3 regions of the Pantoea sp. SM3640 genome follow, and region 1 is predicted to be linked to each of the others. Evidence: riboswitches for the same ligand, from Rfam matches in the RefSeq annotation. Region 1 holds a riboswitch; each other region holds the start of a gene.
What was found. Region 1 has a riboswitch for thiamine pyrophosphate ahead of thiC (phosphomethylpyrimidine synthase ThiC). Riboswitches for the same ligand answer to the same signal wherever they lie in the genome.

Region 1 (7,307 bases):
CATCATGCATCGCCCTTGCCGTATGGGGATCCAGCGCCAGGTTAAACTGATCTTCCCAGCGGAATTCAAAGCGCGCTTTGGACATGGCGTTATCACGGATCTGCGCACCGGGGTGGCCTTTCGCCAGATCGGCAGCATGCGCCGCGATTTTGTAGGTGATCAATCCCTGCTTCACGTCCTCTTTGTTCGGCAGACCCAGATGCTCTTTGGGCGTGACGTAGCACAGCATGGCGCAACCAAACCAGCCAATCATGGCGGCACCGATACCCGAGGTGAAGTGGTCGTAGCCGGGCGCGATGTCAGTGGTCAGCGGGCCAAGCGTGTAGAAGGGGGCTTCATCGCACAGGTCGAGCTGTTCGGTCATATTACGGCGGATCATATGCATCGGCACATGTCCCGGACCTTCAATCATCACCTGAACGTCATACTCCCAGGCAATACGCGTCAGTTCACCCAGGGTTCGCAGTTCGGCAAACTGCGCCTCATCGTTGGCATCCTGAATCGAACCCGGACGCAGACCATCGCCCAGCGACAGGGAGACATCGTAAGCGGCGCAGATTTCACAGATCTCCCGGAAGTGCTCATACAGGAAGCTCTCCTGATGATGCGACAGGCACCATTTGGCCATGATCGATCCCCCCCGCGACACGATCCCGGTGAGACGTTTCGCCGTCATCGGGACATAACGCAGCAGCACGCCCGCGTGGATAGTGAAGTAATCGACGCCCTGTTCCGCCTGCTCCAGCAGCGTGTCCCGGAATATTTCCCAGTTCAGCGCCTCAGCCACGCCATTCACTTTTTCCAGCGCCTGATAGATCGGCACGGTACCGATGGGCACCGGGCTGTTTCGCAAAATCCATTCTCGCGTTTCATGAATATAGCGACCGGTAGAGAGATCCATCACCGTATCGGCACCCCAGCGGGTCGACCAGACCAGCTTTTCCACTTCTTCCTCGATAGAAGAGGTGACTGCCGAGTTACCGATATTGGCGTTGACCTTAACCAGGAAGTTACGACCAATGATCATCGGCTCCGATTCCGGGTGATTGATATTGGCAGGGATGATGGCGCGTCCGGCAGCGACCTCCTGACGGACAAACTCGGGGGTGATGTCGGCGGGCAGATGTGCGCCAAAACTGTGTCCCGGATGCTGTTGCAGCAGCACCTCACTGCGGATTCGCTCACGGCCCATGTTTTCCCGCAGGGCGATGAACTCCATTTCCGGGGTAATCCTGCCCTGACGGGCATAGTGCAGTTGCGTGACACGGCGGCCTGCACGGGCGCGGCGCGGTGTCGGAAGGTGATCGAAGCGCAGATGATCCAGCCCCTCGTCAGCCAGCCGCTGCTGGGTATAGCCCGAGCTGTTCTGTTCGAGAAGCTCACTGTCGTCGCGTTCAGCAATCCAGCGAGCGCGCAGCTTTTCCAGACCACGATGCACATCGATCTGCGCCGCGGGATCACCATAAGCACCCGCCGTGTCATAGACCGGCACCGCTTCATTTTGCTCATAGAGAGGCTGTTCTTTGGTGCCGCCGATGTGGGTCGGGCTTAGGGTGATTTCACGCATCGGCACGCGAATATCTTCCCGGCTGCCGGTAATCCAGATGCGACGGGACTGGGGAAAAGCACTGCCGCTTTGCAGGGAATCGATAAATTCCTGCGCCTGGGCACGTTGTTCACGACGGGTCATTTTTGGGTCAGACATAGCAATCTTCCTGTTAAAGGGGAACGATGCTTGTCCGGAGTTCGGAAGGAGTAACCGTATAGACAGCACAGGCATGCTGGCATACAGAGAATTTTTACTCTTGTTCCCTACGCAGGTTCTAACCTGGTCAGGTTCCGCGGATCCCGAATTAACGGTCTCAGCCCAACTGGGCACTCCGACAAGAAGCAGTTTTTACGCGGGTGTCTGATAACAGACCCGGGCGTAAAAACCTTACATTTCAACGCTAAAATAACAAAGGTTCTCTGGAGAGTACTCCTCAGAACCTGTTCAGCATAAAAGGGCTACGGGATAATCTCAAGCCCTTTGCCGTTGTTAACCATCAAGCCGGACGCGCGATATGGCTGTCATTCGCCACTGGCGGCGTAGCAAGCTGGTTATCCCAGGCCAGCTGGATCAGCTTATCTTCCAGCGTAAAGCGTGATTCCAGCACTTCGCCCACTTCGGAGAGTGCCTGCTGGAAGGTCATGCAGTTTTCATCGTCAATCGCCTGCTGCAGGTGACCGTCATACAGCTGCATCAGACGCTCAGTATTCGCTTCCAGCGGAGGGTAGATCTGCGCGGCAGCGATCATCGGGCTGTCGCCACTCATTTCGCTGATTACGCGCTCATAGATACTGAAGTGACCGGCAGAAAGATAGTCGACCAGGCCGTGACAGAAGTTGTCGAGCGCCTGCTCGTCAAGACGCGTCAGCGCCTCTTTTTTAGGTTTAAGACCGACCAGGTGATAATAGGTCACCAGTAGCTGGCGGCGTGCTTCAAGCCACGAATCGACCAGTTCATTACTGCCACCTACGCGTTCAGCCAGGACGTCTAACTGGTTAAGCATATCTAACTCCATGTGAGTTATAGTTGTTTATCTACACACTTAACATCAGGGCTTCAGCGTGCGGGTTGACGCTAAGGATGACGAAATAAATGCAATGCGAAATCTCAAGCGTAGACGCTGGATGGTGGATTGTCAGCCATGAACAGAAACTTTGGTTGCCACAAGGTGATTTACCCCACGGAAACGCCGAAAAATTTGGTTTAACCGGCAGTAAGGCCCGGACCATTGGTGAATGGCAGGGCGAAAAAGTCTGGCTGATTTGTGAGCCGCGTTCTTCCGATATGTTCTCCGTGCGACAGCTGATCGATCAGGATGTGGAGCTGTTTCAGCTGGTGGGTCGCGGTGTACAGCTGGCGGAATTCTACCGTTCTCATCGCTGGTGCGGCTATTGCGGCCATGAGATGCACCACAGCAAACATGAATTTGCCTGTCTCTGCAGCCATTGCCGTGAGCGTTACTATCCGCAGATCGCGCCCTGCATCATTGTGGCTATCCGTCGTGGCGATGAAATCCTGCTGGCGAATCATGCCCGCCATCGCAACAAGGTCTACACCGTGCTGGCCGGTTTTGTGGAGGTCGGCGAGACGCTGGAGCAGGCCGTTGCCCGGGAAGTGATGGAAGAGAGCAATATCCGCGTCAAAAACGTCCGTTACGTGACCTCCCAGCCGTGGCCCTTCCCGCAATCGCTAATGACCGCTTTTATGGCGGAATATGACAGTGGCGATCTGCAACACGACGGTAAAGAGCTGCTGGATGCCGCCTGGTTCCGTTTTGATGCGCTGCCTTTGCTGCCACCGCCAGGCACCGTGGCACGCCGCCTGATTGAAGATACCGTCGCCCTGTGCCGCGCCGAAGCGTGAAAGTGCTACACTACACGCCTGTTATTGAGAGAGTGTTGAGATGAGTGAACTGAAGAACGATCGTTATTTGCGTGCCCTGCTACGTCAGCCGGTCGATGTCACGCCGGTATGGATGATGCGACAAGCCGGGCGCTATTTGCCGGAGTACAAAGCGACACGCGCCCAGGCGGGTGATTTTATGTCGCTGTGTAAAAACGCCGAGCTGGCCTGTGAAGTGACCCTTCAGCCGCTGCGCCGTTATCCGCTGGATGCCGCCATCCTCTTCAGTGACATCCTGACCATTCCGGATGCGATGGGACTGGGTCTCTACTTTGAAACCGGCGAAGGCCCGCGTTTCTCTAACCCTGTCACCTGTCGCGCCGACGTTGAGCGTTTGCCGGTGCCCGATCCTGAAATGGAGCTGGGCTATGTGATGAATGCGGTCCGCACCATCCGTAAAAACCTGAATGGCGATCTGCCGCTGATTGGCTTCTCCGGCAGTCCGTGGACGCTGGCCACCTACATGGTGGAAGGCGGCAGCAGCAAGGCGTTTACCAAAATTAAGAAGATGATGTATGCCGATCCGGCGACGCTGCACGCGATGCTGGATAAGCTGGCCGACAGCGTCATCCTCTATCTCAACGCTCAGATCCGCGCCGGTGCGCAGTCCGTCATGGTCTTTGATACCTGGGGCGGCGTGCTGACCGGTCGTGACTATCGCGAATTCTCCCTGCACTACATGCACAAGATTGTCGATGGCCTGCTGCGTGAAAACGACGGCCGCCGCGTGCCGGTGACGCTCTTTACCAAAGGCGGTGGACAGTGGCTGGAAGCGATGGCAGCCACCGGTTGTGATGCGCTGGGTCTCGACTGGACCACCGATATTGATGATGCGCGCCGTCGCGTAGGCGACAAAGTTGCGCTGCAGGGCAACATGGATCCCTCTATGCTCTATGCGGCACCTGAACGTATCGAACAGGAGGTGGCCGGTATTCTGGAGCGTTTTGGCTCAGGCACTGGTCACGTCTTTAATCTGGGGCATGGCATTCATCAGGATGTTCCGCCCGAAAATGCCGGTGTTTTTGTTGACGCTGTGCATCGTTTATCACGTCCCTGGCATCAGGAGTAATCATGGACATTGCCGCACTTCGCGCTGAGCAGTTACAACGCGCCGCTGACGTGGTGCGTGAAGATGACTTTGACGTGCTGCCTCCCCGCTTTATTGGCGGGGCAGACGTTGGATTTGAGCAGGACGGCACCATCACGCGGGCGGCGATGGTGATACTGGAATATCCTTCGTTAACGCTGGTGGAGCATCGCATCGCGCGCGTTGAGACCACCATGCCCTATATTCCGGGCTTTCTCTCCTTCCGTGAATATCCGGCTCTGATGGCTGCCTGGCAGATGCTGGAGCAAAAGCCTGATCTGCTGTTTGTGGATGGGCACGGTATTTCGCATCCAAGACGGCTGGGCGTCGCATCGCATTTTGGCCTGCTGGTCGATGTCCCCACGATTGGCGTTGCGAAAAGTCGTCTCTGCGGACGTTTTGACGATCTGGATGCGCAGCCTGGCAGCCGTCAGCCGCTGATCGACAAAGGTGAGCAGATAGGTTGGGTATGGCGCAGCAAGCTGCGTTGTAATCCGCTGTTTGTCGCCACCGGTCATCGTGTCAGCCTGGATACGGCGCTGCAGTGGGTCGAAAACTGTACGCGCGGTTACCGGTTGCCGGAACCCACCCGCTGGGCCGATGCGGTTGCCTCTAACCGAACCGCTTTCCAGCGCTGGCAAAACGCGCTTTAACACTGTTTGTGCTGCGGTTTTGCAGTTACACTGCGGCCAGAGAAACGAATAAGAGCCACCATTATGTTACAGAACCCCGTGCATCTGCGTCTGGCGAAGCTGGAAAGCTGGCAGCACCTGACTTTTATGGCCTGCCTGTGCGAACGCATGTATCCCAACTATCGCGCATTCTGCGAGCAGACTGAATTTGCCGATCCGGCACTCTATCGCCGGATTCTTGATCTGATCTGGGAAAACCTGACGGTTAAAGATGCGAAGATTAACTTCGACAGCCAGCTGGAAAAACTCGAAGCCGCCATTCCTGATGGCGATGCATTTGAGGTTTACGGCGTTTATCCGGCTATCGATGCCTGTGTGGCATTAAGCGAAGTCGTCCATGCGCAGCTGAGCGGCGAAACGCTTGAGCATGCTATTGAAGTCAGCGAGACCTCAATTACCACTGTCGCTATGCTGGAGATGACCCAGGCTGGACGCGAAATGACCGATGAAGAGCTGCGTGAAAATCCGGCTATCATCGATGAGTGGGACCTCCAGTGGGAGATTTTCCGTCTGCTGGCGGAGTGTGAAGAGCGCGACCTTGAATTGATTAAAGGTCTGCGATCTGACCTGCGTGAAGCGGGAATTAGCAACATCGGTATAAATTTCCAGCAGTAAGGCGATAAAACGTGACTTCAGGCCCGAATTAGCGCGCCTGAAGGCTTCACATTGGCCCCCTGTCTGGTCTACATTTGGGGGGCTGAAAATTGTGGCTATCGGTGCGTGCAGGCAGAAGAGTGCCAGAATATGGCTTTTCCCTCGCACTCGTTGCTTAGCAAGCGATAAATACACTTTAAGGATAACTTATGAACAAGACTCAACTGATTGATGTGATCGCAGAAAAAGCTGACCTGTCTAAAACCCAGGCAAAGGCAGCGCTGGAATCTACTCTGGCTGCGATCACTGAGTCTCTGAAAGATGGTGATGCTGTACAACTGGTTGGTTTTGGTACTTTTAAAGTGAACCACCGCGCTGAGCGTACCGGTCGTAACCCGCAGACTGGCAAAGAGATCAAAATCGCTGCAGCAAACGTACCGGCATTCGTGTCTGGTAAAGCGCTGAAAGACGCCGTTAAGTAAGACGTCGCACTGCGGTTAAGCTTTAAAACAGGGGGCGTTTCGCCCCTTTTGTTTTTAAGAGGCCAGCCATCATGACTTCGCTGTTACCGCGTTTATCTGTTCTGTTTCTCTCTCTGTTTCTTTTCGGCTGTAGCTCGACGCCGGATATTCCTCCCTTTTCTGCCAGTGGCTATCTTGCCGATCGTGGTGTTGTGCGAATCTGGCGCAAAAATAGCGATCATCAGTCGGTTCATATTCGCACCCTCTATACGCCGTTCAGTGGCGGGGAAGGTGAAGTGACTGACTATGTCTGGCTGGAAGAGTCATTGATCAGCATTCAGCGACAGGTGAAGGGCAAGCAACCTGACGATGTGACCCTGCGCTTCGACCAGGCCGGTGGTCTCAACTTTATGCAGCGCCAGCTTGCAGGCCGGCGTGAAGCGGTCAGCCCGGATTCGATTGAACTCTATAAGTTTGATGCTCAGCGCATGCGTAACCTCAGCGATGCGCTGTTAAGCGGTCAGGTGTTTCTGAAACAGGGGCACTGGCTGGGAAATAATGTGCTGGAGAGTTGTGAAGGCCGGCAGGCCAGACCCGCTTTTGATGCTGACGATCTGCAGATGCTGATACAGCAGCAGCGTAGCGCATCGGCACCGCTGATGGTGTCATGGCTTGAAGCGCCTGAAGGGATACAGTTGTTGCGGGTCAGCCAGCAGGATGACTGCTCACAGCAGCCGACAGAAGACGATATGTGAATTGAAGAGGGGGCACCATGTGCCCCCTTTGCTTATTTGCGATTAATAGCGCGATAGCCGATATCGCGGCGACAGAAGCTGCCCTGCCATGAGATCGGCTTTGTCAGCTCGTAAGCCCGCTTTTGTGCCGCAGCGACATCGTCACCCAGCGCGGTGACGCACAGCACGCGGCCACCGTTCGTCAGTACCCGATCCTCTTCCAGACGTGTTCCGGCGTGGAATACCTTGCCGTCAGCCACTTCTTCCAGTGGCAGCCCATGAATCTGA
Region 2 (7,307 bases), 450 kb from region 1:
AGGGGCAAACGCAGGAGATTACCCTCAGCGAACTGGCTGACCTGCTGCATTGCTCTCGCCGTCATATGCGTAATCTGCTCAACCGGATGCAGGCTGCAGGATGGCTGATCTGGCAGGCGGAAGCCGGGCGCGGCAGGCGATCGCAACTCACCTTCTGCTACACCGGTCTGGCGTTGCAGCAGCAGCGTGCTGAGGATCTGCTGGAACAGGATCGCATCGATCAACTGGTCCAGCTGGTGGGCGATAAAAACCAGGTGCGGCAGATGATTGGGGCACACCTGGGGCGCAGTTTCCGCCAGGGCAAGCATATCCTGCGGGTGCTCTACTATCGTCCGCTGCTTAACCTGCTGCCCGGTTCGCCGCTGCGGCGCTCGGAAACGCATATTGCGCGACAGATTTTTAACGGCCTGACGCGGATAAATGAGGAAAACGGGGAAATCGAACCCGATATTGCGCACCACTGGCAGCAGACTTCCCCACTTCACTGGCGCTTCTTTGTGCGTCCGGCGATTCGCTTCCATCACGGCAGAGAACTGGAGATGGAGGATGTGCTCGCCACGCTGGAGCGTCAGCGCGCCCATCCACTCTTTTCCCATATCGCGCAGATTGACTCGCCTGCCCCCTGGACGCTGGATATCCGTTTAAGCCAGCCCGACGAGGGATTACCCTGGCTGCTCGGCAGCGTCAGTGCGATGATCCTGCCGAGCGAATGGCCGACACTGCGTGATTTTGCCCGTCAGCCTGTTGGCACCGGTCCCTACCGGGTGATCCGCAATCAGGAGAGCCAGCTGAAAATCGAAGCGTTTGATGACTACTTCGGTTTTCGCGCCCTGATTGATGATGTCTCTATCTGGGTCCTGCCCGACATCAGCGATGAGCTGGTCTATGCCGGTGTCCGACTGCAGGGCGACAGCGTCGATGAAGTTCAGGAGGAGAGCCGCCTTGAAGAGGGCTGCTACTATCTGCTGTTCGATCAGCGTTCAGAGCAGGGTCGCAACGAGGCGGTGCGGCGCTGGGTCAGCTACCTGTTTAACCCCATCGCCCTGCTCAATCATGCCGGCGTCGGCTATCAGCGCTACTGGTTTCCGGCGTATGGTCTGCTGCCGCGCTGGCATCATCGCCGTGATCTGACGCCCGTGGAAAAACCGCCCGGCTTAACGCACCTGACGCTGACCTGGTACAGCCAGCACGTGGAGCACGAAGGTATCGCTAATGCACTGCGTCCGCTGCTGGCAGCGCATGGCGTCACGCTGGAGACCCGTGAGATCAGCTACGAAAGCTGGTATCAGGGCGAGGCGGAAAGTGATATCTGGCTGGGCAGCGTGAACTTTACCCTGCCGCTGAATTACTCCCTGTTCGCGCAACTTTATGAGATTCCACTGCTGCATCACTGCCTGCCGATCGACTGGCATGGCGATGCGGCCCGCTGGCGTGAGAAAACACTGCCGCTGGCCGAATGGAGCAAGCAATTAGTCGAAGAAGCCGGTCTGCATCCGCTGTTTCATCACTGGCTGCTACTGGAAGGACAGCGCAGCATGCGCGGCGTACGGATGAATACCCTGGGCTGGTTTGATTTTAAATCGGCCTGGTTCGCGCCACCAGCGCTGTGACGCTTTCGCCCCGGCGCTGAAATGACTAGAATGTGACGTTCTCAACGGGGTGCGGCCTGCCACAAGCAAGCCGCTGAGAGAGACCCGTCGAACCTGATTCGGTTAATACCGACGTAGGGATTTGAGAGGCCTCTGTGCTCAGATCCTTTGCGACTCATCCCCTATTCTCCTGAAGGAGCGCAAAGTGTTAAACAAAGTTCTGCCGGTGCTGCTGTTACTCTCCGCCCCCGTTCTGGCGGCTAAGCCAGTTCTCACGGTCTACACCTACGACTCCTTCTCCGCCGACTGGGGCCCTGGCCCGGCAGTGAAAAAAGCCTTTGAAGCCCAGTGCGACTGCGAACTGAAATTCGTCACGCTGGAAGATGGCGTCTCGCTGCTGAACCGCGTCCGCATGGAAGGCAAAAACAGTAAAGCGGATGTGGTGCTGGGGCTGGATAACAATCTGGTGCAGGCGGCGCAAAAAACTGGCCTGTTTGCCGAAAGTCAGGTCGACACCTCGACATTAAAACTGCCCGATGGCTGGCACAACACCACCTTCGTGCCGTTCGATTATGGCTACTTCGCCTTTGTCTATGACAAAACCCGGCTGAAAAATCCGCCAAAAAGCCTGAAAGAGCTGGTCGACAGCCCGGAGAAGTGGCGGGTGATCTACGAAGATCCCCGCACCAGCACGCCCGGCTTAGGTCTGCTGCTATGGATGCAGAAGGTCTATGGCGATCAGGCCCCGCAGGCGTGGCAAAAGCTGGCGCAGAAAACCGTGACGGTCACTAAAGGCTGGAGTGAAGCCTATGGCCTGTTCCTGAAGGGTGAAGGCGATCTGGTGCTGAGTTACACCACCTCACCGGCTTACCACATCATCGAAGAGAAAAAAGAGAACTATGCTGCCGCGTCTTTTGCCGAGGGACACTATCTGCAGGTTGAAGTGGCCGCGCAGTTAACCAGCAGCAAACAGCCCGCGCTGGCACAGCAGTTTATGAAGTTTATGGTCTCGCCTGACTTCCAGCGCACTATCCCCACCGGCAACTGGATGTACCCGGTGATCGACACGCCTCTGCCTGCCGGTTTCACGGCGCTCAGCGTGCCTTCAACTGCTCTGCAGTTCTCGCCGGAAGAGGTTGCCAGCCAGCGTTCGGGCTGGATTAGCCAGTGGCAACGCGCCGTCAGCCGCTGATGCCGCGCTGGCTGATCCCCGGTTCCCTCGCCACGGTGTTACTGACACTCGTGGCGTTTCTGGCCTTCGGTGCACTCTGGAGCGCCGCACCGGACACGGACTTACGCGGCGTGCTGCAGGATGACTACCTGCATCACGTTATCGCGTTCTCTTTCGCTCAGGCGCTGCTCTCCGCCCTGCTGTCACTGTTGCCTGCAGTACCGCTGGCGCGGGCGCTCTATCGACGCAGCTTCCCAGGCCGCCAGCTGCTGCTGCGCCTGTGCGCCATGACGCTGGTGCTGCCGGTGCTGGTCGCGGTGTTCGGCCTGCTGACCGTTTACGGTAGCAATGGCTGGCTGGCGCAGCTGTGCCAGATGGCAGGGCTAGGTTATCACTTCTCGCCCTATGGTCTGCCGGGCATCTTGCTGGCGCACGTCTTCTTTAACCTGCCGCTGGCGACCCGCCTGATGCTGCAGGCGCTGGAGAGCATCCCGGCTGAACAGCGTCAGCTGGCGGCGCAGCTCGACCTGCGCGGCTGGCACCATTTTCGTCTGCTGGAGTGGCCGTGGCTGCGGCGTCAGCTGCTGCCAACCGGCGCGCTGATCTTTATGCTCTGTTTCGCCAGCTTTGCCACCGTGCTGTCGCTGGGTGGCGGTCCTCAGGCCACCACCATTGAGCTGGCAATATTCCAGGCGCTGAGTTATGACTACGATCCCGGACGTGCGGCGCTGCTGGCGCTGATTCAGCTCGGCTGCTGTCTGACGCTGGTGCTGCTCAGCCAGCGCTTTAGCAAGGCGATTCCCGCCGGAACCAGTCAGTTGAACGACTGGCGCGATCCGCAGGATTCCCGTGCAGCACAGCTGATGGATGCGCTGCTGATCGGGCTGGCGCTGATCCTGCTGCTGCCTCCGCTGGCGGCGGTCATTGTCGATGGTCTGCACGGCGGACTGCGTGGCGCGCTGGCACAGCCTGCACTGTGGCAGGCCACCTTTACCTCACTGCGCATCGCCATTGGTGCCGGTTTACTCTCAGTGGTCCTGACCATGATGCTGCTGTGGAGCAGTCGGGAACTGCGTCTGCGTCAGCGTCCGACGGCAGCGCAGTTGATCGACACCAGCGGCATGCTAATTCTGGCGATGCCAGGCATTGTGCTCGCCACCGGCTTTTTCCTGCTGTTCAACGCCACCATCGGCCTGCCCGAGTCGGCCGACGGGCTGGTGATCTTTACCAATGCGCTAATCGCCATTCCCTATGCGCTGAAAGTGCTGGAAAATCCGATGCGGGATGTCGCAGAGCGCTACGGCAGACTTTGCGATTCACTGGATATCCACGGCTGGAACCGGCTGCGGCTGATCGAGCTGCGGGCGCTGAAGCGTCCGCTAGCCCAGGCGCTGGCCTTTGCCTGCGTGCTGTCGATTGGTGATTTCGGCGTGGTGGCGCTGTTTGGCAGTGCCGACTTCCGCACACTGCCGTTCTACCTTTATCAGCAGATTGGCGCCTATCGCGGTGCAGATGGCGCGGTCACCGCCCTGCTGCTGCTGCTGCTCTGCTTATTGCTGTTCACGCTAATGGAAAAATTACCAGGCCGCCATGCTGACACTTGATAACCTCACTTACCTTTATCAGCATCTGCCGATGCGCTTCAGCCTCACTGCCGCGCGCGGCGAGCGGATCGCGATTCTCGGACCCAGCGGAGCCGGTAAAAGCACGCTGCTGAGCCTGATCGCCGGTTTCCTGCCGGTGAAACAGGGCACCCTGATGATTGACGGTCAGGAGCACACCCACAGCGTCCCGGCCAGACGACCGGTGTCCATGCTGTTTCAGGAGAACAACCTGTTTCCGCACCTCAGCGTGCAGCAGAACATGGCGCTGGGCCTGCATCCGGGATTAAAACTCAACGCTGAGCAGCGTCAGCAGCTGGCCGCGCTGGCCGACCAGGTGGGATTAGGCGATCTGCTGACTCGCCTGCCGGGCGAACTGTCAGGCGGACAGCGTCAGCGCGTGGCGCTGGCACGCTGTCTGCTGCGCGACCGGCCGGTGCTGCTGCTGGATGAGCCTTTTTCTGCACTGGATCCGGCGCTGCGTGGCGAGATGCTGCAACTGGTGCGTTCGGTGTGCGAAGCGCGCAGCATCACGCTGCTGATGGTGTCGCACAGTCTTGAAGATGCACAGCAGATTGCGCCGCGCAGTGTGGTGATTGTGGATGGACGGGTGTACTGGGATGGCGAGACCCGACAGTTGCTGTCGGGCGAGACGCGGGAGGCAGAAGTCCTCGGCATCCCGCGTCGTTAAGCGTCAGGCGAAGAACACCTGCCACAGCAGATGACGGAAAACCGGCATCATCGGATGGAACTGAATACCCACAAACGCCGCAACGGCGATCACCAGCCCCAGCGGTCCTGCCCAGCGTAAACGCTCAGGCGGCAGCCAGGCGGTCGCCCAGTCGCGGCTCTTGCCGCTGCGCCACCAGCGCCAGCATAACCAGCCGCCCAGCCAGATCAGCAGGGCTACGCCGAGTAACAGCCACTTAAAGCTGCCGCCCTGCGCGGCTTTGGGCACATCGATCGCTACACCCGCCAGAATACCGGGCAGCAGATAGAGCGGCGGCCAGAGGATGCAGCCAATAATGTTCGGCGGCAGGAATTTACGCACTGGCAGCTCCAGCATACCGGCCGCCAGCGGAATCAGCGGACGTGTCGGCCCCACAAAGCGCCCGACCAGAATCGTAAACATGCTGTGCTGATGCAGGGCATGCTCGGTTTTATCCAGCAGGCCTTTATATTTTTGCAGATACTTCCAGCGATGCAGCGGCCCCTGGAATTTCCAGCCGATACCGTAAGAGACCCAGTCACCAATCAGGCAGCCCGCAAAGCCCGCCGCCCAGGCAGGATAGAGACCAAGCTCGCCACTGCCCACCAGCGCACCCAGACTGGCCATCATTACCGTACCTGGCAGCAACAGCCCGACCAGCGCCAGCGACTCCAGAAACGTCACCAGCGCAACGGCAAACAGCGCCCACTCCAGGGACTGCGTAATCAGTTGTTGAATCCAGGCTTCCATAATCATCCTAAGTAAAAGCAGAAGGCTGGATTGTCCAGAGCCAGCCACACAGCGTCAAGGCAAGAATTGTAGGACAATGTTGACAAAAGCGGCGGCGGGAACTGTATAAATATCCATGATATACTTAAGCAGTTTTCTCATCCCTGAATTGCTGAGTCCGGAGAACATCTGAATATGGCCCGCGCAGGTTTTCTGCTCACCCGCCACTGGCGCGACAGCCCGCAAGGCACCGAAATTATCCTCTGGCTCGCCACGGATGCTGGCGCACAGCGCGTGGTACTGCCGGTACAGGAGTCCGTTGCGTTTATTCCTGAGGAATTTCAGGCGCAGGTCAGCGAATTACTCAAAGATGAACGTCAGTTTCGGATTCAGTCGCTGGCGCTGAAAGATTTCCGCCGCCGCCCGGTTTTTGGCCTCTACTGTCCGCAGAACCGTCAGCTACAGCGCATCGAAAAGCGGCTGCGCGAACAGGGCATCCCGGTCTATGAGGCGGATATCCGCCCGCCGGAGCGCTACCTGATGGAGCGTTTTATTACCGCCCCGGTCTGGTTTGACGGCGAGCAGCGCGGCGACAGCGTGGTCAATGCGCGGCTCAAACCCCACCCCGACTATCGCCCGCCACTGAAATGGGTCTCACTGGATATTGAAACCACGCAGCATGGCGAGCTTTACTGCATCGGGCTGGAGGGTTGCGGTCAGCGCCAGGTCTTTATGCTCGGCCCGCCAAACGGTGATGCCAGCGCGCTGGACTTCGAGCTGATCTATCTCGACAGCCGCCCGCAGCTGCTTGAAGCGCTGAACCAGTGGTTTGCAGAGCATGACCCGGACGTGCTGATTGGCTGGAACGTGGTGCAGTTTGACCTGCGGGTGCTGCAGAAGCATGCCGATCGCTACGGCATACCGCTGCGTCTTGGCCGCCAGCAGGCCGCGCTGGAGTGGCGTGAACACGGCTTCAAGCCCGGCGTTTTTTTCGCGCAGGCCAGCGGCCGGTTAATTATCGATGGCATCGACGCCCTGAAATCGGCGTTCTGGGATTTTCCGTCGTTCAGCCTGGAGTCGGTGTCGCAACAGCTGCTGGGTGAAGGAAAAGCGATTGATAATCCCTGGGATCGCATGGAGGAGATCAACTGGCGATTTGCCAACGATAAACCGGCGCTGGCACGCTACAACCTGAAAGACTGCGAGCTGGTGACGCGCATTTTTCACAAAACCGCAATTATGCCGTTTCTGCTGGAGCGTGCGGCGGTGAATGGCCTGGCCGTCGATCGCCACGGCGGTTCGGTGGCGGCTTTTGGTCATCTTTATATTCCGCGGATGCATCGCGCCGGGTTTGTCGCCCCGAACATGGGCGATGTCGCCCCGGAAGCCAGCCCGGGCGGCTATGTAATGGATTCGCGCCCCGGCCTGTATGACTCGGTGCTGGTGCTGGATTACAAAAGCCTCTATCCGTCGATTATCCGCACCTTCCTGATCGACCCGGTGGGTCT
Region 3 (7,307 bases), 1.5 Mb from region 1:
ATCCGTACTGGTCTGCTGGGCGAGCGTTTTGGCGGCCAGGTGCTGGACACGGTGGATATCGAAAACTATATCTCCGTGCCAAAAACTGAAGGGGCAAAGCTGGCAGGTGCACTGCGCGCACACGTTGATGATTACAACGTGGACGTCATCGAAAGCCAGAGCGCCATCAAACTGATTCCGGCGGCGAAAGAGGGCGGACTGCACGCCATCGAGACCGCCTCCGGCGCAGTACTGAAATCACGCAGCATCATCCTGGCGACTGGCGCACGCTGGCGCAACATGGGTGTGCCGGGTGAAGAAGAGTACCGCACCAAAGGCGTCACCTACTGCCCGCACTGCGATGGCCCACTGTTCAAAGGCAAGCGCACGGCGGTAATCGGCGGCGGTAACTCCGGTGTTGAAGCGGCCATTGACCTGGCGGGTATCGTTGAACACGTTACGCTGCTGGAGTTTGCCGGTGAGATGCGTGCCGACCAGGTGCTGCAGGATAAACTGCGCAGTCTGAAGAACGTTGATGTGATCCTGAACGCGCAGACCACTGAAGTGAAAGGCGACGGCACCAAAGTGACCGGTCTGCACTATATTGACCGTACGACGCAGACCACCCACGAGCTGCCGCTCTCCGGTATCTTCGTTCAGATTGGTCTGCTGCCGAACACCCCATGGCTGGAAGGCGCGGTTGAGCGCAACAAAATGGGTGAGATCATCATCGACGGTAAATGCGAAACCAGCCTGAAAGGCGTATTCGCAGCGGGTGACTGCACCACCGTGCCGTACAAGCAGATCATCATCGCCAGCGGCGAAGGTGCCAAAGCCTCACTGAGCGCGTTTGATTATCTGATCCGCACTAAGTCTGCTGAATAACGTTTCGTCAGCCAGACAACAGCCCTTCAGCATCCATGCTGAAGGGCTTTTTTATTAATAGCCCGCCAGCGTCATCAGCATCATCCATACTGGCGTCGTCACCGCCGCAAATATCGTAGAAAAGAGCATACTCGCCGCCGCCGGGCCAGGAATGACATTGAACTTCTGCGACATCAGATAGACGTTAACTCCGACCGCCATCGAGCCCAGCAATACCACCACTTTACTCTCCAGCGGCGGCAAGCCGGTCAGCCAGGCAATCGCCCATACCGTCATCGGCTGCAGTATCAGCTTCAGCAGGCAGATGGTATAGCTCTCTTTAAGTCCGTCCCGCACCCGATAGTGCGCCAGGCTCATGCCCAGCGTGACCAGCGACAGCGGCGCGGCCAGTGAAGCCAGCATCTTTAACGGTTCCGCGGCGAGCATTGGCAAAGGACGCTGCAGAAAACTCCAGGCCGTTCCGCTGAGAATGCCGATGATGAGTGGATTTTTTACCACCCCAATCAGAGTGCGCCAGACGCCTTCCAGCGAGAAGTTGCCCTGTTTTGCCCACTCGACCGAAACGGTGAGTAAGGTCCAGAGGATCAGGCTGTTAAACACCAGCACCAGCGCCACCGGGGGCAGGGCTTCTGGCCCGAGCAGCACCGTAGCTACCGGGATCCCCAGCATCACGTTATTGGAAAAGATGCCACCCAGCGCAAAGACCGAAGCCGCCACGCCATCCAGATTAAACAGCCTTGTTGCCAGCACTCTTCCCACGATAAAAACCAGCAGGCAACTGCCGAAGAAGGCCAGGAGCAGGCGCGCATCCACCGGCGGACTTTGCGAGAAGGTGCTCATCACCCGAAACAGCATGCAGGGCAGCGCGACGTTAAACACAAAACGGTTCATCCCTTCACTGATGCTGGCGGGCCATTTTCCGAGGCGCGTCAGGCAGTATCCCAGCAAAATCAGGATAAACAGCGGAGCTGACAGATAAATTTGATGGCTAAGGCTTTCAAACAGCAGTGGCATAGGGAGAGTCTGGTCAGACGATGATTAGTTACCAGACTAACAAATTGCTAACTAACTGTTAACTATAACGGTGTCCGGATTGAGCGCAGCAGGGACGCTAGCCTAACCAGCGGCGTGCCTGCTGGTCACTGATATCGCGATAATAGACGCGATGAATGATTTCGCCGCAGCCCGCACAGTGCGCGGAAATATAGGTGGAAAGATAAGATCTGCCATTTGGCGCGATAGCACCCCGACGTTCAATAATAATATCCTGCCATCGATGGCGGTGAGGAATAAGCGCTGATAATCGCATCATACATCCTGAATAGTATGAATTTCTGCTCCAGAAGTTTATTAACTCACTGAAATAAAGTGTTTTTTACGATGATGCTGCGGGCAGGTTAATTATTATAGGGTCACCAGAATCCCTGCGGGAAATATTACCCGTCAGGGTAATAAACAGGGCTACCTAGAAAGAGGTATCCCGATAACCCGCAGCATTAAGCCTTTTTTTGTACTGCTGAGAGTTGATCGGGATCATGTGAATTGTTTCAGTTCCGATTATTTTCCCGGCTTGCTTTAACGGTACGCCTTGCCTATGCTGCAAGCCGTAACACGACTCGGGGTGCCCTTCTTTGTGAAGGCTGAGAAATACCCGTATTACCTGATCTGGATAATGCCAGCGTAGGGAAGTCTGATGCCTGACCGCATTCGCCTTCTTGTTCGCCGGTTGGGAACAACGATGACACATCAATCTCAACACCTTTCTGCCGCGCACTTCGCGCCCGTTCTGCACACTTTCCGCCGTCAGTCACCGCTGGTGCACTGCATGACCAATGACGTGGTCCAGAATTTCACTGCCAACGTCCTGCTGGCACTCAATGCCTCACCGGCAATGGTGATCGATGCTGACGAAGCGGCACAGTTCAGCCGCTTTGCCGATGCGTTGCTGATTAACGTCGGCACCTTAACCCGTGAGCGTCAGCAGGCGATGCAGGCTGCCGTCACCGCCGCCAGTGAGGCGGGAACCCCCTGGACACTCGATCCGGTCGCCGTCGGCGCGCTGACGCTGCGCAGTGACTTCTGTCAGCAGCTGCTCAGCCAGCAACCGGCGGTGATCCGCGGTAATGCGTCAGAGATTCTGGCGCTGGCGCAGCAGGCCAGTGGCGGGCGCGGTGTTGATACGCTGCATCAGGCGGATGCAGCACTCGATGCGGCACAGCAACTCGCTGAGACCTGGCATTCGCTGGTCATTGTCACCGGCGAAGTGGACTATGCCACCGACGGTCAGCGAATCCTCGCCATCAGCGGCGGAAGCCCGTTAATGACGCGGGTGGTCGGGACCGGCTGCGCGCTCTCTGCCGTGGTCGCGGGATTCAGTGCTCTGCCGGGCGATCGGCTGATGAACGTGGCGGCCGCCTGTCAGGTCATGGCCCTGGCGGGGGGAAAGGCGGCGGCGCAGGCAGCCGGGCCGGGCAGCTTTGCCACCGCATTTATTGATGCACTCTGGATGCTGGAGGTGGAGCATGAAGCGCATTAATGCTCTGACGATAGCCGGTACCGATCCCAGCGGTGGCGCAGGCATTCAGGCCGATCTGAAAACCTTCTCCGCCCTGGGCGCCTACGGCACCAGTGTGATTACCGCACTGGTGGCGCAGAACACGCAGGGCGTGCAGTGGGTTTATCGCATTGAACCGAACTTTGTTGCCGCCCAGCTCGATTCGGTACTGGATGACGTGCGTATCGACAGCGCAAAAATCGGCATGCTTTCTGAAACGGCCATTGTGGAACAGGTTGCGGCCCGGCTGAGGCGTGCTGAGATCCCGTTTGTGGTGCTGGATACGGTGATGGTCGCGAAAAGTGGCGATGCGCTGCTCTCGCCAGACGCCGTGGCCAGCGTACGTGAGCAGTTATTACCGCAGGTGTCGCTCATCACGCCAAATCTGCCGGAAGCGGCGGCATTGCTGGATTGCGCTATCGCCACCGATGAGGCGGAGATGCGCGAGCAGGGACGGGCCTTGCTGGCACTTGGCTGTCAGGCGGTGCTGATGAAGGGTGGTCATCTGGCGGCAGCGGAGAGTCCGGACTGGCTGATTACTCACTCAGCAGAACAGCGATTCAGCACGCCACGCGTGCATACCCGTCATACCCATGGCACCGGCTGCACGCTGTCGGCCGCCTTAGCCGCGTTACGTCCGCGCCATGCTGACTGGGCAGAGACGATTGAGGAAGCCAAAAACTGGTTGCAGCAGGCGCTGTTAAAGGCGGATTCGCTGGAGGTCGGAAAGGGGATTGGACCGGTGCACCATTTTCACCAATGGTGGTAAAGGCGAAGGCCCGCATCGACCTGGTATTCAGGCAGTGCGGGCAGTTTCAGTTTCAGGGGGCTTCAAACCAGGCGCTGTTGCGCTCGGCAATCGGGGTGATTGAGAAGATCATCTCCTGCAGGTGACGGCGCATCGCTGCTTCGGCGGCATCGGCATCATGGCGCTTCAGCGCGGCAAAAATCTCTTCATGCTGCTCAATCAGCCTCTCCGGTGGTGAGACTTCACTCAGCGTCAGAAACCGCACCCGGTCCATTGCCGCTTTGATGTTTTCCACCGTCTCCCAGGCAAGCTTGCAGTCAATGCTTTCAGCGATCAGGCGATGAAACTCATCATCCAGAGTGAGGAAAGCCTGGCTGTCATGCCGTCCGGCGGCCATGCGCTGCAACTGCAGATTGTGTTCCAGCGCCATCAGAGCAGGATCGTCAATCTCCAACGCTGCCCGCCGCACTACCGACACTTCCACCGCCTCACGGATAAAACGGCCATCCGCGACACGCTTAGCGGAGATTTTGCGCACGAAGGTGCCGCGCTGCGGCAATACCTGTACCAGTCCGGCTTCAGCCAGCTTAATGAACGCTTCACGCACCGGCTGGCGCGAAACGTTGAAGCGTGCGGAGACCTCTTTTTCAGAGAGCAGCGAACCTGGCTGAATTGCGCAAGTGACAATATCTTTGCGCAGATAACGGTAAATCTGCTGATTTACCGGTTCGCTGGTAGTAATGGTATAGGCGATCGACATGCAGCAATATCCATATTACGGCTGGCATAGGCCAGCACGATGGGAAAGTGTCAGTCTAATCAGGGTACTGCGCCTGCGCCAGTGCTTTGTGACCGCAGCATTAGCTGCGGTTCAGGTACTGATGCACTGTAGCTCGTGCGCCCTGGGTGGTGAGTTGCTGATACCAGGCCGTCAGCCGGGCGACCACGTCGCCATTCTGCGCCAGATCCTCGCCGAAGACTTCGCGGATGGCGAGTAATGCCCGTACGCGAGGCTCACCCTCTTCGCTGGCGGCAACGCACTCTGCGAGCTGCGCTTTCATCGGGTCGCGGATTTCAATCGGCTGGCCCTGTTCATCAACGCCACCGACATAGCGCATCCAGCCCGCTACGCCCAGCAGCAGCAAATCGCAGTCACTGCCGTGCTGCAGGTGCCAGCGCAGGCTGTCGAGCATACGCTGTGGCAGTTTCTGTGTGCCGTCAGTGGCAATCTGTCCGGTGCGATGTTTAATCGCTCGGTTTTCATAACGAGCGATCAGCGAGTCGGCATAGGCATTGAGATCCACGCCCTGGGTCCGCAGTGTGGGTGCCTGCTCATCGATCATCAGGGAACGGGCGGCGGCACGGAAATGGGGATCGGCCATGCAGTCGCTGATGTACTCATAACCTGCCAGGAAGCCGAGGTACGCCAGGAAAGAGTGGCTGCCATTCAGCATGCGCAGTTTCATCTCTTCATAGGGCAGGACATCACTGACCAGTTCTGCGCCCGCCTTTTCCCACGCCGGACGACCATTGACGAAGTTATCTTCAATAACCCACTGGAAGAAGGGTTCCGCTTCAACCGCAACCGGGTCGCTGGAACCCAGGCGCGCGCTCAGGGCCGCAAACGCCGCATCGGTCATCGCCGGAACGATGCGATCCACCATGGTTGAGGGGAAGGTCATGTGCTGCTGAATGTACTCTGCCAGTTCCGGATCCTGCTGCCGGGCCAGTTGCACAATCACATTACGGGTGACGTGACCATTTTCCGGCATGTTGTCACAGGACATCACGCTGAAGGCAGGTAACCCCTGGTCACGGCGGCGGCGGATCGCGGCCAGAATAAGACCCGGTAGCGAGCGCGGCGCATCCGGATGCTGCAGATCATGGACGATATCGGGATGATCGGGATTTAAATTGCCACTGGCGGGCTGATGGCAGTAGCCTTTTTCAGTGACGGTCATGGAGACAATCGCCACTTCAGGCTGACTCATGGCGTTAATCACCGCCTCAATACCGTCACTTTTACCGTGCAGCGCCTGTGTGATGACACCAATCACCCGGGTATGCAGGGAATTATCGGCCACCTCTGTCAGGGTATAGAGCAGATGCTGCTCACGCAGGGCGTGAATCAGCGCGCCGCTGTTGAGGTTCACTTCGCAGTATCCCCAGTCGCTGCCCTGTTCAGCCAGCTTATCGCTGCAGAGTGCCTGATGGGCGCGATGAAACGCACCAAAACCGATATGCACCATGCGGGTTTTTAACTGGCTGCGGTCGTAAGCGGGGCGCCGGACCTCAGCGGGCAGGCGATCAATCTGTAACATAGTCCGTCCTTATGGCAAACGGGGCGCAAAGCGCCCCAAAATCATCATTCTGTTAGCGGAACAACACTCAGACCGAAACCGGTTTATCCTCAGGTTTTGGACTGCGAATCACAAACAGCACCAGGAAAGCCCCCAGCGCGGCGACACAACCCGCCAGGATAAAGGCGCTATCGAACTTACCGGTGTGCTGAACAATAAAGCCGGTGACGATCGGCCCGATGATGCCGGAGAGGCTCCCCACCAGATGGATAAAACCGCTGATGCTGCCAATACGGCTCTTGTGCACCACATCCTGAATAATCGCCCAGTAGATCGCGCCGGTGATGTAGAGAAAGAAAATGGACACCGACATCATCATCACGGCGGGAACCACCTCTTTTATCGTACCCGCCAGTGCCACACAAATTGCGGCTGCCAGCAGTGAGACCACCAGCACAATTTTGCGGGACAACAACAGTTTGCCGGTGATATTAAAGATTCTGTCAGAGATCCAGCCACCCAGCGCCAGGCCAACGAAACCGACGATCCACGGGATCATGGTGGTGATGCTCATCGATTTGATATCCAGGCCGTGCGCCTGCACCAGATAGGCCGGGAACCAGCTCAGGAAGAAGAACAGGATGTAGTTGTAGCAGAAGAAGGCAAACGCCGTGACCAGGATAATCGGCTGGCGCAGGTAGTAACCAAACGGATGCGGCGTTTCAGACAGGTCGACCTCGTCATTCGGGCTGGTGGCTTTCAGGCGATCGATCAGCAGACGCTCTTTTTCGGTGACCAGTTTGCTTTTCGCCGGATTATCAGCGGCAAAGAAGAGCCAGAA

Region 2: linked by a shared signal. The riboswitch ahead of thiB (thiamine ABC transporter substrate binding subunit) and the one ahead of thiC (phosphomethylpyrimidine synthase ThiC) in region 1 are both predicted to bind thiamine pyrophosphate.
Region 3: linked by a shared signal. The riboswitch ahead of thiM (hydroxyethylthiazole kinase) and the one ahead of thiC (phosphomethylpyrimidine synthase ThiC) in region 1 are both predicted to bind thiamine pyrophosphate.

What each region holds. Positions count from the first base shown of each region.
Region 1 covers NZ_CP064872.1:3,620,566-3,627,872, reverse strand. Annotated here, with positions in the region: gene thiC (phosphomethylpyrimidine synthase ThiC) at 1-1,705, opposite strand, end outside; TPP riboswitch at 1,793-1,893, opposite strand; gene IV493_RS16820 (Rsd/AlgQ family anti-sigma factor) at 2,046-2,552, opposite strand; gene nudC (NAD(+) diphosphatase) at 2,642-3,412, shown strand; gene hemE (uroporphyrinogen decarboxylase) at 3,453-4,520, shown strand; gene nfi (deoxyribonuclease V) at 4,523-5,191, shown strand; gene IV493_RS16800 (YjaG family protein) at 5,255-5,845, shown strand; gene hupA (nucleoid-associated protein HU-alpha) at 6,034-6,306, shown strand; gene IV493_RS16790 (DUF1481 domain-containing protein) at 6,378-7,040, shown strand; gene purD (phosphoribosylamine--glycine ligase) at 7,073-7,307, opposite strand, start outside.
Region 2 covers NZ_CP064872.1:3,166,005-3,173,311, forward strand. Annotated here, with positions in the region: gene sgrR (HTH-type transcriptional regulator SgrR) at 1-1,610, shown strand, start outside; TPP riboswitch at 1,646-1,748, shown strand; gene thiB (thiamine ABC transporter substrate binding subunit) at 1,795-2,781, shown strand; gene thiP (thiamine/thiamine pyrophosphate ABC transporter permease ThiP) at 2,757-4,364, shown strand; gene thiQ (thiamine ABC transporter ATP-binding protein ThiQ) at 4,351-5,052, shown strand; gene IV493_RS14840 (DedA family protein) at 5,056-5,820, opposite strand; gene polB (DNA polymerase II) at 5,989-7,307, shown strand, end outside.
Region 3 covers NZ_CP064872.1:1,162,040-1,169,346, forward strand. Annotated here, with positions in the region: gene ahpF (alkyl hydroperoxide reductase subunit F) at 1-864, shown strand, start outside; gene IV493_RS05385 (AEC family transporter) at 919-1,878, opposite strand; gene IV493_RS05390 (hypothetical protein) at 1,976-2,173, opposite strand; TPP riboswitch at 2,472-2,568, shown strand; gene thiM (hydroxyethylthiazole kinase) at 2,603-3,400, shown strand; gene thiD (bifunctional hydroxymethylpyrimidine kinase/phosphomethylpyrimidine kinase) at 3,387-4,187, shown strand; gene IV493_RS05405 (GntR family transcriptional regulator) at 4,240-4,926, opposite strand; gene IV493_RS05410 (mannitol dehydrogenase family protein) at 5,027-6,487, opposite strand; gene IV493_RS05415 (MFS transporter) at 6,555-7,307, opposite strand, start outside.